3 regions of the Aliivibrio sp. A6 genome follow, and region 2 is predicted to be linked to each of the others. Evidence: riboswitches for the same ligand, from Rfam matches in the RefSeq annotation. Region 2 holds a riboswitch; each other region holds the start of a gene.
What was found. Region 2 has a riboswitch for thiamine pyrophosphate ahead of thiD (bifunctional hydroxymethylpyrimidine kinase/phosphomethylpyrimidine kinase). Riboswitches for the same ligand answer to the same signal wherever they lie in the genome.

Region 1 (4,222 bases), on a different contig from region 2:
CCTTTTTCACCAATGTCCGGCAACATAATTTGACGGCTATAACGCAGAAAATCTTGGTCACTTAATCCTTCCATCAGCAGATTACTCATGAATAACCTCCTGTTGGTTTACTTTTCTTGGTTTCGCAATAATGGCGTTAAATTGAGATACCGCTTGGGGAATATCTTCAGCTTGAGTTATAGCGCGAACCACAGCAATACTGTCTACACCGGTTTGCCAAACATCTTCAGCTACGGATAAATCAATACCGCCAATCGCAACGGTCGGAGTGTCTCCAGCTAATTGTTGATTCTTTGCAAGATTGGTTAAACCTTGTGGTTGTGATGGCATATCTTTCGTTGGTGTCGGGAAAATATGGCCCAGCGCTAAATAGCTTGGATTTAATGCTTTTACTTTTAGTAACTCTCTATCATCGTGTGTGGATAATCCAAGACAAATACTGGCATCAGAAATAGCCTGTAAATCGGCAATTTCTATGTCTTCTTGTCCCAGATGAATACCAAATGCCTTATGCTTAATGGCTAATTGCCAATAGTCATTGATGAACACTTGAGCATCGTATTCTCGTCCAAGTTTAATCGCTTTGATAATCTGTTGCTCTAAATCGGTTTGTTCCGGATTCTTAATTCTCAGTTGGATTGTCTTTACATCAAGTTTTAATAACACCTCAATCCATGACACATCATCAACCACGGGATACAGGCCAAACTTACTTTTATCAATTCTAGGGAACGCAAACATCGCAGTCTCACTTCAATTCCGTACACAAAAGATAAGAGATGTTCCACGTGAAACACCCCTTACTATCTCGTTATTCAGCTTCTACCGCTGGATGATAAAGTTCAGAACCTGACGCTTTAAACTCTTCTGATTTCTGACGCATTCCCTCTAGAGGATCATCAATCATTTTGATCTCAATCGCTTGGTCTAATGCGACTTGATCGATATCTTTAGCGTACTCACGAACCTCTTGTGAGATTTTCATTGAACAGAATTTAGGCCCACACATTGAACAGAAATGAGCGACTTTGCCCGACTCTTGCGGTAAGGTTTCATCGTGATATTCACGTGCAGTGATAGGATCTAATGATAGATTAAACTGGTCTTCCCAGCGGAATTCAAAACGAGCTTTTGATAATGCGTTATCACGAATTTGTGCACCCGGATGGCCTTTGGCTAAGTCACCTGCATGAGCAGCTAACTTATAAGTTATTAATCCCGTTTTAACATCGTCTTTGTTTGGTAATCCTAAATGTTCTTTTGGCGTTACATAACACAACATGGCACAGCCATACCAACCAATCATGGCTGCACCAATACCTGAAGTAATATGATCATACCCAGGTGCAATATCTGTCGTTAATGGACCTAATGTATAGAATGGCGCTTCATGACAATGTTTAAGTTGCTCGTCCATGTTCTCTTTAATCATGTGCATAGGAACATGGCCGGGGCCTTCGATAATAACTTGAACATCGTAATCCCACGCGACTTTGGTTAACTCGCCTAAAGTACGTAATTCAGCAAATTGCGCTTCGTCATTAGCGTCAGCAATAGAGCCCGGACGCAATCCATCACCCAAGGATAAGGCTACATCGTACTTAGCACAGATTTCACAGATCTCGCGAAAGTGCGTATATAAGAAGCTTTCTTGGTGATGAGCCAAGCACCACTTCGCAATGATTGAGCCACCGCGTGAAACAATCCCGGTAACGCGTTTTGCTGTCATTGGTACATAACGAAGCAGTAAACCTGCGTGAATGGTAAAGTAATCAACGCCCTGTTCAGCTTGTTCGATTAAGGTATCTCGCATCACTTCCCAGTTAAGGTTTTCGGCTACACCATTCACTTTTTCTAGCGCTTGGTACATAGGAACCGTGCCAATTGGGACAGGGCTATTACGTAGAATCCACTCACGGGTTTCATGAATATTTCGACCCGTAGATAAATCCATAACCGTATCACCGCCCCAACGCGTTGACCAAACTAGCTTCTCCACTTCTTCTTCAATCGATGAGCTCACTGACGAGTTACCAATATTGGCGTTAACTTTTATTAAGAAATTACGGCCGATAATCATTGGTTCTGCTTCTGGATGGTTTATGTTTGATGGGATAATTGCGCGCCCTTCAGCAACCTCTTTACGCACAAATTCAGGTGTGATTTCTTTTGGTAAGTTAGCTCCAAAACTATGTCCAGGGTGTTGATGGTTTAACTGCTCATCAGCGAATTTCTGGCGACCCATATTTTCACGGATAGCTATATATTCCATTTCAGGTGTGATTATTCCCTGACGCGCATAATGCAGTTGAGTAACACATTGACCTTGTTTAGCGCGACGAATCGTTGGGAGGTTTCCATAACGAAGTTCATCAAGGGTTTCATCCGCTAAACGCTCTTGCGAATAAACGGAACTAACGCCATCAAGCAACTCGGTATCATTTCGCTCTTCAATCCAACGCTCACGAAGTTTTGGTAATCCTTGGTATACATCGATATCGTAGCTTGGATCGGTATACACACCCGAAGTGTCATAAACTTGAATCGGCTCATTCGGTTCAAGAATTGGATTGTCTTTCGTCCCACCGACCAAGCTATCAGCCAATAAAATTTCACGCATAGGTACGCGGATATCTGGGCGAGATCCTTCAATATAAACTTTTTTTGAGTTTGGGTATGGTTGAACCGATAAAGATTCAATATTAGTTTTAGCATCTAAACGTGCTTGTTTGCGACTTGACGACATAGCAAAATTCCTTGATAAAAATAGAATAATTGCTTGTCGGATTTGAGTTGTAGAAAGAGGTTCTTAGTATGAGAGACAACGAGAGTAAGCCTGCGTATTTATATGCGATGAATTAAACAAATAGACTAAAGCTAAAATTCAGCTGCGGTTTATCATTAAATAATTCGATTAGTGGCTAACATACTAAGATAAAAATTATCTCTTGTTCCCTTCGCAGGTATTAGCCTGATCAGGTTCTACGGATCCCGCAATGCGGTCTCAGCTCGTACTTTAAAAAGCACTAAGCACTCCGACAAGTTTCTTTCAGATCTTTGAATCAAAATCTGAACGTGTTCGGAGTATAAAGAAAGTATGCAAGAAATGAAATGGAAGAGAAAAAAGTTATCAAGTGGTTGGCTGAGTTTGTGAGTGAACGCATATTGAGCTTTGTATGTAACAATTCATATTGAATCTTGTGTGCTTCATAGCAAAAAAACCACCTTTGTCATCCGCAGCTCTTACACCACCAAATACAATGTTCTTTTTTTGTGGAGAAGCACATTAGGTTCTAAACACACAATCATTACATATTAAACCTTGTGTGCTTCGTAACAAAAAACCACCTTTGTCATCCGTAGCTCTTACACCAACAAAAACAGTGTTCTTTTCTGTGGAGAAGCACATTAGGTTTAAATACTCTCAACAAGGTTTTAATCTACATTCGTTTCACGTGAAACTATTTGTCATTTTTAGTTAGCTTATTCGCTAAATGTTTTAACCATGAAGAATTATATTCACGATATGATCCAATTTTATTAGAGCCATCATGATCACGTCCATGCACCAATGTTTTAGACACGGCAACGCGTTGTGAAGAATAAATACCCGTATGGCCACTAAAGTAATACGCGGTATAACACGCTAAGGCAAAGTAAGGTAAGTAATCCGCACCAAACAACTCAACCCCCATTATCGTACACGCTAATGGCGTATTGGTTGCCGCAGCAAATACGGCTAAGAAACCTAATGCTGCAAACAAATCAACTGGAGCACCCAAAACCCAAGCAAGGAAATTACCCAAAGTCGCACCAACAAAGAACAGAGGTGTTACCTCACCACCTTTATACCCTGCCGCTAATGTGATCGCCGTTAAGAGTAGTTTTAAAATCCAACTATACCACTCAGCACCACCAGCACTGAATGCCGAAGTAATACTCACTCCACCATCACGGCTTGGATAAACACCAATACCAATGTAATCGTAATTACCAATTAACTGCGTAATGGCAATAACCATTAAGCCACCTACAACTACGATTAAATATGGGTTTTTAAGCGTGGCATTAAATACATCTTTAAAGCCGTGAGTTAATTCACCAAACAGATAACCCGCCAAGCCAAACACAATCGCAGCAATAATCACCTTCGCCATTAATACCAAATCAATATCAACTGCATGACCAAATAAGGTACTGACTTGATCAAAGCTAATTAAGT
Region 2 (4,222 bases):
GGCTTCCTTGGTTTAACGGTGTGGCAAAGTGTTGATCATGTGATTACTGCCATTCAATCGGCTGATTTCTTATCGCTGGGCTGGGCTGGGTTAATTAGTCTGGCGGCTGTTATGGGAGTGACAGCGATTGGTCGTGAATTATGGACATTACATAAGCTTAAAAAACGAGCAGAAGTTCAACAGCAAGTGACTGAATTAGTCGAAGGTAATGGTATTGGGCAAGCCAAATCGTTTTGTGAAGATTTAGCGAAAAAGGGCTCAACGGCAAAAACAGCTGAGTATACTCGTTGGCAAAACAGCATTGAATCTCATCACAATAACGCTGAAGTATTTGAAATGTATGACAGCATGGTGGTGGCAGAGCAAGATAAACGCGCAAGAGCTTTAATCAGTAAACACGCAGGTGAGTCAGCATTAATGGTGGCATTAAGCCCATTAGCTGTCGTCGATATGCTATTAGTGGCATGGCGAAATATTCGATTAATCGAGCAAGTGTCCCAAGTGTACGGAGTAGAGCTTGGTTACTGGGGACGTTTACGTTTGTTCAAAATGGTTTTGCAAAACATGGCTTTTGCCGGGGCAACAGAAATGGCGACCGATGTTGGTGTGGATATGTTATCAACGGGGTTGGCAGGCAAGCTCTCTACTCGTGCAGCACAAGGATTGGGGATTGGTTTATTAACGGCCCGTTTTGGATTAAGAACAATGAGTCTAATGCGTCCATTACCATGGCAAGTGGGTGAAGCACCAAAGCTCTCAGATATGCGTAAAACCATCGTTAGTCAATTAGCGTCTAAATTGGGTTCTCAGCATAAAAATTAATCCATACAGATAACATTCTTATAAAAATCATATTATCTCAAAATTAATTAGTGATAGTATGACCTCATTAGTCGGGGAGCCAATAGGCTGAGATCGCAATAGCGAACCCGTTGAACCTGATTCAGTTAGTACTGACGTAGGGAACTAATGGTCCTCTTGACTCGATCGCCTCTGATCCGTTTCTTTAGGTGAGATCTTGCGTACCAACGTAGAGATATTCTCATTCGACTGTTTTTCCTGAGCGTTAGTTAGGGAAAATAATTATGTCTACATTCGTTACTACAGCACCTTTGGCATCACCTGTTTTAAATAAGTTATCTACTATTACTCCTATTGTATTAACTATTGCAGGGTCTGATAGTGGTGGTGGCGCAGGGATCCAAGCTGATATTAAAGCCATCTCAGCAACTGGAGGCTATGCGTGCTCTGTTATTACCGCATTAACGGCTCAAAACACCCAAGGCGTTACGGGCATTTATTCAATCAGCAGTGAATTTGTAGAACAGCAGCTTGATGCCGTTTTTTCTGATCTAAATGTGATTGCCGTTAAAGTCGGAATGCTAAGTGATTCTGATGTCATTCATTCTGTCGCAAAAAAAATCAAACAATATTCTCCTCAATACGTGGTGGTTGATCCCGTAATGGTCGCCACCAGTGGCGATTTGCTACTTCAGGCATCTGCTATTGATAGCCTTAAATCTGAACTTCTTCCTCTTGCTGATGTGATCACACCAAATCTTCCTGAAGCTTCGGCATTAATTGGTGTTAAAGTTCCTAAAAATGAAGGTGAAATGACAGCCATCATTGATGAACTTCGTCAATTAGGTGCAAAATCAGTGTTACTAAAAGGAGGGCATTTAGAGGAAAGTACCAATAGTACGGATTTATTTATTGGTGCCGATTCAGTTGAGCGTTTGTCGGCGGCACGTATTAATACTCATAATACACACGGGACAGGTTGCACTCTATCTTCAGCCATTGCATCTTATTTGGCTCAAGGTTATGAGCTGCATGCTGCAGTTAGGCTAGGTAAGGAATATATCACCCAAGCAATTGTTCATGCAGATGAGTTAATTATTGGGAAAGGGCATGGACCAGTCAATCATTTCTTTGATAGAAATAAAGCAATTTAAATTATATAAATTCAATAGGTTGTCTGCTGTTGTACGAGGTGTTGTTGGCGGTTTTTCTTCTGTTGGGCTTTCATCTCATACATATGTTTATCTGAGTTTATAAGTGCCTCTTCTAGTCCTTCTCTTGTTGTTGATTTTATGCCATACGCAAAGGAAATTTGTTCATTCTCTAGCTGTTTACAAACATTGTTAATAAATGGCATTGAGCGATCTTTATGAGTGATGACAACAAATTCATCTCCTCCAACTCGAAGAGCCATTTCTTGCTTAATGCATGAGTTTCTCAGCACCTGAGCAAATCGAATAATCATTAGATCTCCTACTTGATGCCCTTTTAAATCATTAACTTTTTTCAAGTCATTTAGATCAAAATAAATAAGATCAAATGCATCTAATTCGATTTCAGAGAGTTTTCTTCTGTTATATAAATTAGTCAGTTCATCTTTCATGTTTTGTTTAGCCAATCTTTTCATCATATGAGTAATGCCAATAGCGATGAGTAGAAAAGCAATAAATAGAGAACCGTCGTCCAATAAAGTATCGATGATTTCGAACTTATCAGCGTGATATTCTATTTGAGGGAATTCTGTTAGTAGGTCATAAGCTTTATTAAATAGTAAAAGTGCGCCACCAGCAGTCAGAAAAGCATAAGGTGTTAAAAACTGGTAGGCTGTTAGATAGATATAGACCAATAAAATAAGTGTTAAACCTTCAAACCAAAGATCAGAAGCTGACTCAAAACCGATAACGTCATAGAGAAATGCGCAGAGAGCAAGAAGCGAAGAAAGAATAGCAACCGCAATTCGTGGCGTTGTTTTGTTCTGCATTATATTCATCCAGAGTTAATGGGACGTCATTCAGATAAGGTACTTAATTTTCAGATAAAAATAAATAGCCCTAAAGAAATAAATTAGAAGCATTCGACTAAAAGATAACTAACATGTATTAAAAAGCCACTATCTCTAATATTAGATAGCAGCTTTTTATTAATATATCTTTATTGCGATTTATAACTGTTTATCAATAATGGCTTTTAAGTCCTCAGTAGGTATAAATCCTGGAATGATTTCGTTGCCAATAATCAAACTTGGAGTTCCCCTTAAGCCAAGTTGAGTAAAGATCTTTTCATTCTTTTCTACCATTTTTACCTTTTCTTGATTTGGAGTCAGTTCTTGCTGTGTTCCTGTTAACTCCGCTATTTTCAGTATGGATTTACTGTCATGACGGGATGGTTTTGCCATCATTAAACGATGTACTTCAGCGTATTGGTCTGGTTTTTTCTCCCAAACATTTAAGGCATACCAAGCTGTATTAGTTTTAAGCCCTGGAATCATTCGTTGTTGGAAAGGTAAAAAGACATTTACAATGCGGATTTCTGGATACGATTTAAGCACATCAATTAAGCCTGACTCTAAGCGTTTACAGTAAGGACAATTATAGTCAGTAAAATTGATAATGGTTAATTTCGGATTTTCAGCACCAAAATAAGGATGTTTAGGGTTGTTGTATAGATAGTCATGATTCAGCGTCAAGATGCTGCTTAGTGACTGTTGGCTATCAAGATATTGCAATAAATTACTATGTAGTCCTTCAATGATTTCGGGGTTTTCACGAAGTAAAGCAGAGATCTTCGCTAATTGTTTTTCTTGAACAGAAGAAATAGTTTCTGCAGTGACAAGCGGTGATAGAAATAAACTTGCTGCGATTGATACTGATAATAATAATGATTTCATGAGAATAGTAACCTTAAGCAAAAAATAAACGTAACCACAGACCAATAGGGGTCGTTACGCCAGTTGTGATAGACGATATTTCACCGTTTTTAACGATGACGATAGATGGGGTTGCGGTGACTCCCCATTCTCGGCCAATATTTCCCGTAGAATCATTAATAACAGGGAAATCATAATCTTTGTAATTCATATACTTAACTAAGCGGTTATTATCGCCAGAGGTAATCGCAACAGAAACGACTTGATGGTCGTTAGCTAACCAGCTCACACTAGGGCTTACCATGGTGCAAACTGGACACCAAGTCGCCCAAAAATAAACTAGAACAGGTTCTTTATAGCTCATTTTTGTAATATCAACCCATTCTCCACCTATAGTGTTAATAGACAGTTTAGGTGGGATTTCTGATGGCATATCTTGGCTTCGCCAATAATCTACGGCAACAGAAAATAGTGTAATAAAGACCGTGAATTTTATGATCTCCTTTAGCCAGTAAATGGCCTTTTGTTTTTTTCCTGTAGCTATCTTCTTTGCCG
Region 3 (4,222 bases), on a different contig from region 2:
AGTAACACTTCTTTTCTCTGTTTCATTTAAACGTAAATTAGGCTTAATACCCAAGCCAATATTGTCGAAAACAGAAAGGTGGGCAAATAAATTGTGCTCTTGAAATAGCATCGATAACGGACGCTGATGGGGCGCTTGTGATAATAGTGATAGATTATTAATTGTGATATCACCCGATTCAGGGCTAATAAACCCAGCCAACAAGCTCAGTAATGTACTTTTCCCCGCACCACTCGGCCCAAGAATGGCCACCACATTCCCTTTATTCACCTTTAAGTCAAACTCAAATAATTCTGAATGATAACGGTATTTCACCTCTGAAAAGCTCAGCATTACAACTCACCTTTATGATTATTTTTAGAGGAGAATAACCACTCTACGACACTAAATACACCAACACTTAATAACAATAAGCTTAAGGATACCACTGCGGCAGCTTCCATTTGATAGCTTCCTAATAATTGAAACAGATACAAAGGCAAGGTTCTAAACTCTTGGCTGCCAAACAAAGCAATCGCACTTAAATCACCAATCGACATAATAAAGGCAATGGCAAACGCATGAGCCATGGGTTTTCGTAATGCTCGCCATTCAATCAATCGAAAACGAGTAAAACCATAAAGCCCTAAACTTGCCGATAATAATTGATACTGTTGCGCTATATGCAATAAGGGCTGAGCGAGTGTTTTTATCACATACGGCAGAGCCATAAGTGCATTTACGACAACAACTATCCAGATAGCAATTGAAAATACGTCAGTCATGTTTCTCAATAACAAAAATAACCCGGTACTAATAACCAAACCTGGAGTGACTAAGATCATCGTTCCTATCAGATCTAATTTATCTGCCCATAAACGTTTCTGTTTTAATCTCAATGCTCGAGTGGTGTGCAATAACATCACACCAAATAGCATAGCTAATACCGCAGCCCCTAAAGCGACTATCAATGAATTAGCCAACGCTAACCAAAACGCCTGCGAGCCAAGCACTCTGATTAATTCTGAATTTAAGCCACTGAGTACGACCATCAGTAATGGGGGTAATAGAAAAAGTATTAATAATAAAATCCACCCTCTATCCCACCGCTTCTCTTGTGCTGAGTCTTGATACAATACAGCTTGAGAAATCGATGCCGAGTCAACCGCAACTGATTTAGAAAAACGTTGAATAAACAAGGAAAGTACGCCACATAGCAACATCTGCCATAAAGCTAAAATAGCCCCCGACTGCAAATCAAAATCAAATTTAATCGCTTGATAGATAGCCAGTTCAATGGTGGTTGATTTTGGCCCTCCTCCTAATGCCATCACAGTAGCAAAGCTGGTGAAACAAAGCATAAAGACTAAACCTGCAACATGAGGCAATTGTTGCTTTACTCTCGGCCACGCCAATAAGCGATATTTACTCCAACCGGTTAACCCTAAATGCGCCGCTAATTGATGTTGCTCAGCAGAGATTGAATCTAAACTTTGTAAAAATAAACGAGTCGCAAAAGGATAATTGAAAAAAACATGTGCGAGTAAAATGCCATTAAGGCCATAGATAGAAAATGGTAAGGAGTAACCAAGCCACTGAAATAAATCGGAGATTAAACCGCTATTGCCATAAATAGAGAGTAAGCCAAAAACACCCACTAATGCAGGAAGCACAAGCGTAGTTGCACAAAGCTTAAGTAAAAGGCTTCGTCCTTTAAACTGACGGCGTGATAACGCATATGCAGTAGGAATAGCCAAACTAATACTTAATAAAGCAGAGAGAAATGCTTGGTATAAGCTGAACTGAGTAATGTAGCGATAATAAGGATCAGACCAAATTAAGCTCAAATCCAAACTTGGCGATTCTAAAAATAGAGCGCTTATCGCCCCACCAACAAAGCCAATAATGACAATTGCGATTACATATCCCAATAGAGGAACAGAATTATAAGAAGATTTTTTTTTCATCATTGCCAAAAGAAAGGAGCACATCTGTACTCCTTATATCAAATTAAAATGTTAGAGCGTGTTGCCACTCTCGGATCCATGATTTACGTTGTTGCGAGATCTCTTGAGAATTAAATGATAAGGCTTTACTAGGCACGGTCAGACTATCGAAACCTTGAGGTAATGCAACATCAGTCACAGGATACATCCAGTTTCCAGTTGGCATTGCTGATTGGAATTTATCACTTAAAATAAACGCTAAGAACTCATCCGCCAGTGCATTATTTTTAGTATTTTTCACTTTAGCCGCTACTTCAACTTGAGTGTAGTGCCCTTCTGAAAAATCAGCCGCTGTAAATTTGTCATCTTTTTCTGCAATCAAGTGATACGCTGGAGATGTGGTATAAGAGAGTACTAAATCAGACTCCCCCTCTAAGAACATGCTGTAAGCTTCAGACCACCCTTTTGTAACAGTAACGGTTTTTTTCGCTAGCTGCTTCCACGCTTGTGGTGCTTCATCTCCATAAACCGATTTCATCCAAAGTAATAAACCTTGGCCCGGTGTTGATGTTCTAGGATCTTGATAAATCACTTTTAGATCATCACGCTGCTCGACTAGCTCTTTTAAGCTTTTAGGCGGATTTGCTACTTTTTCTTTATTATAAACAAACGCAAAGTAACCAAAATCATAAGGAACGAACGTAGTGTCATTCCAACCTCCCGGTAAAGTCACTGAATCTGTATTTACTTGATGCTGAGCTAATAACCCTGTTGCTTTCGCTTCTGCCATTAAGTTGTTATCTAACCCTAAGACGATATCTGCTTTGGCATTTTTCCCTTCTAATCGAAGACGATTTAAAATAGACACCCCGTCATCAAGTGCAACCAAGTTTAAATCACAGCCACATTGCGCTTCAAAAGCCGCTTCAACCGTTGGGCCCGGGCCCCAATCAGCCGCAAAAGAGTCATAGGTATAAACCGTTAATGTTTTGGTTTCTGCTGCTGAAACAGCAAAAGAAGTTGCCGTAGCCATCGCTAAGACACTTGGTAATAATTTAAGAGGAGAGGAAATAGAAAGAGTGTTCATTGTGTGCGCTTACATCCTTTTGAGCGGCACAGAATTAAGGTGATATTCTCTAAGAGGATGTCATCTCAATCCCTACGCCAGCATTATCTGAGTCAGGTAGTACGGGTTTAAGTAAGCATTATCCAACCCTTACTAATCTCAGCGAATACCAACTTAAATAAGCCGATATCTATTGCTCCCCGATGAGAAGCGATATTGTATGTGTGAATCAAGCAATGAGCCAGAGGTTTTCTCTAAGCATATTGATTATATCAACGGTGATCGTATCCCCAACGTGGAACTAACCCTTGTTCAACCCCAAGGTGGTCCAAAATTCGCGCCACCATAAAATCAACTAAGTCTTCTATTGATTGAGGTTGATGATAAAAACCTGGGGCTGCCGGCATGATCGTCGCACCCATTTGAGATAGCTTTAACATATTCTCTAGGTGTAATGTAGAAAATGGCGTTTCGCGAACAACTAAAATTAACTGCCCTCGCTCTTTTAACACCACATCCGCAGCACGCTCTATTAAGTTATCTGAAATACCATGAGCAATTGATGCCACACTCCCTGCCGAGCATGGACACACTATCATTTGTTTTGGTGCGGCAGAACCAGAAGCCACTGGTGAGAACCAATCCTCTTTGCCACAAACGGTTAAGTTATCTGCATTACAACCTAAGTGTTCAACTAACGCTGCTTTCATTGCATCAGGGCCGCTTGGGAGCTTCAAACTATGTTCTGTCGCCATCACAACACGAGCCGCTGACGATATTAAAAAATAAACGTGATAATCTGCCGCTAATAAACATTCAAGCAAGCGTAGACCATAGGGCGCACCAGATGCGCCTGTCATTGCTAAAGTAATCGCTCTCTTTTCAGATTTCATTGTTGGTTTAACTTCTCAAGTAATTTTCCGTGAATGCCTTCAAAACCACCGTTACTCATTACCAATATTTGATCGCCCGGCTGTGCTTCGGCCACAATCATATCAACAAAAGTATCGATGTTATTATGGGTATAAGCAGGTTGAGCGCATTGTTGTGCAACCTCATCAACAGACCAAGAAATATTGTCTGGTTGGAAAAGATAAACCGCATCAGCCGCATGTAAAGAGGCCGCTAATGTATCTTTGTGTACACCGAGTTTCATGGTACTTGAACGTGGCTCTAATACCGCGATAATCTTCTTATCACCCACTTTATTACGTAGGCCACCTAGCGTTAG

Region 1: it holds a riboswitch for thiamine pyrophosphate, as region 2 does, so the genes downstream of both, thiC (phosphomethylpyrimidine synthase ThiC) here and thiD (bifunctional hydroxymethylpyrimidine kinase/phosphomethylpyrimidine kinase) in region 2, are expected to answer to the same signal.
Region 3: it holds a riboswitch for thiamine pyrophosphate, as region 2 does, so the genes downstream of both, thiB (thiamine ABC transporter substrate binding subunit) here and thiD (bifunctional hydroxymethylpyrimidine kinase/phosphomethylpyrimidine kinase) in region 2, are expected to answer to the same signal.

What each region holds. Positions count from the first base shown of each region.
Region 1 is NZ_JARACR010000020.1:14,802-19,023, forward strand. Features, by position in the region: gene PVK70_RS12485 (HesA/MoeB/ThiF family protein) at 1-89, opposite strand, end outside; partial or broken gene thiE (thiamine phosphate synthase) at 82-744, opposite strand; gene thiC (phosphomethylpyrimidine synthase ThiC) at 812-2,746, opposite strand; TPP riboswitch at 2,936-3,048, opposite strand; gene PVK70_RS12500 (voltage-gated chloride channel family protein) at 3,462-4,222, opposite strand, start outside.
Region 2 is NZ_JARACR010000005.1:90,178-94,399, reverse strand. Features, by position in the region: gene PVK70_RS04875 (YcjF family protein) at 1-822, shown strand, start outside; TPP riboswitch at 885-982, shown strand; gene thiD (bifunctional hydroxymethylpyrimidine kinase/phosphomethylpyrimidine kinase) at 1,086-1,955, shown strand; gene PVK70_RS04865 (GGDEF domain-containing protein) at 1,967-2,782, opposite strand; gene PVK70_RS04860 (DsbA family protein) at 2,963-3,688, opposite strand; gene PVK70_RS04855 (protein disulfide oxidoreductase) at 3,702-4,222, opposite strand, start outside.
Region 3 is NZ_JARACR010000025.1:16,481-20,702, reverse strand. Features, by position in the region: gene thiQ (thiamine ABC transporter ATP-binding protein) at 1-333, opposite strand, end outside; gene thiP (thiamine/thiamine pyrophosphate ABC transporter permease ThiP) at 333-1,970, opposite strand; gene thiB (thiamine ABC transporter substrate binding subunit) at 1,990-3,012, opposite strand; TPP riboswitch at 3,065-3,204, opposite strand; gene PVK70_RS14215 (flavin prenyltransferase UbiX) at 3,264-3,884, opposite strand; gene mpl (UDP-N-acetylmuramate:L-alanyl-gamma-D-glutamyl-meso-diaminopimelate ligase) at 3,881-4,222, opposite strand, start outside.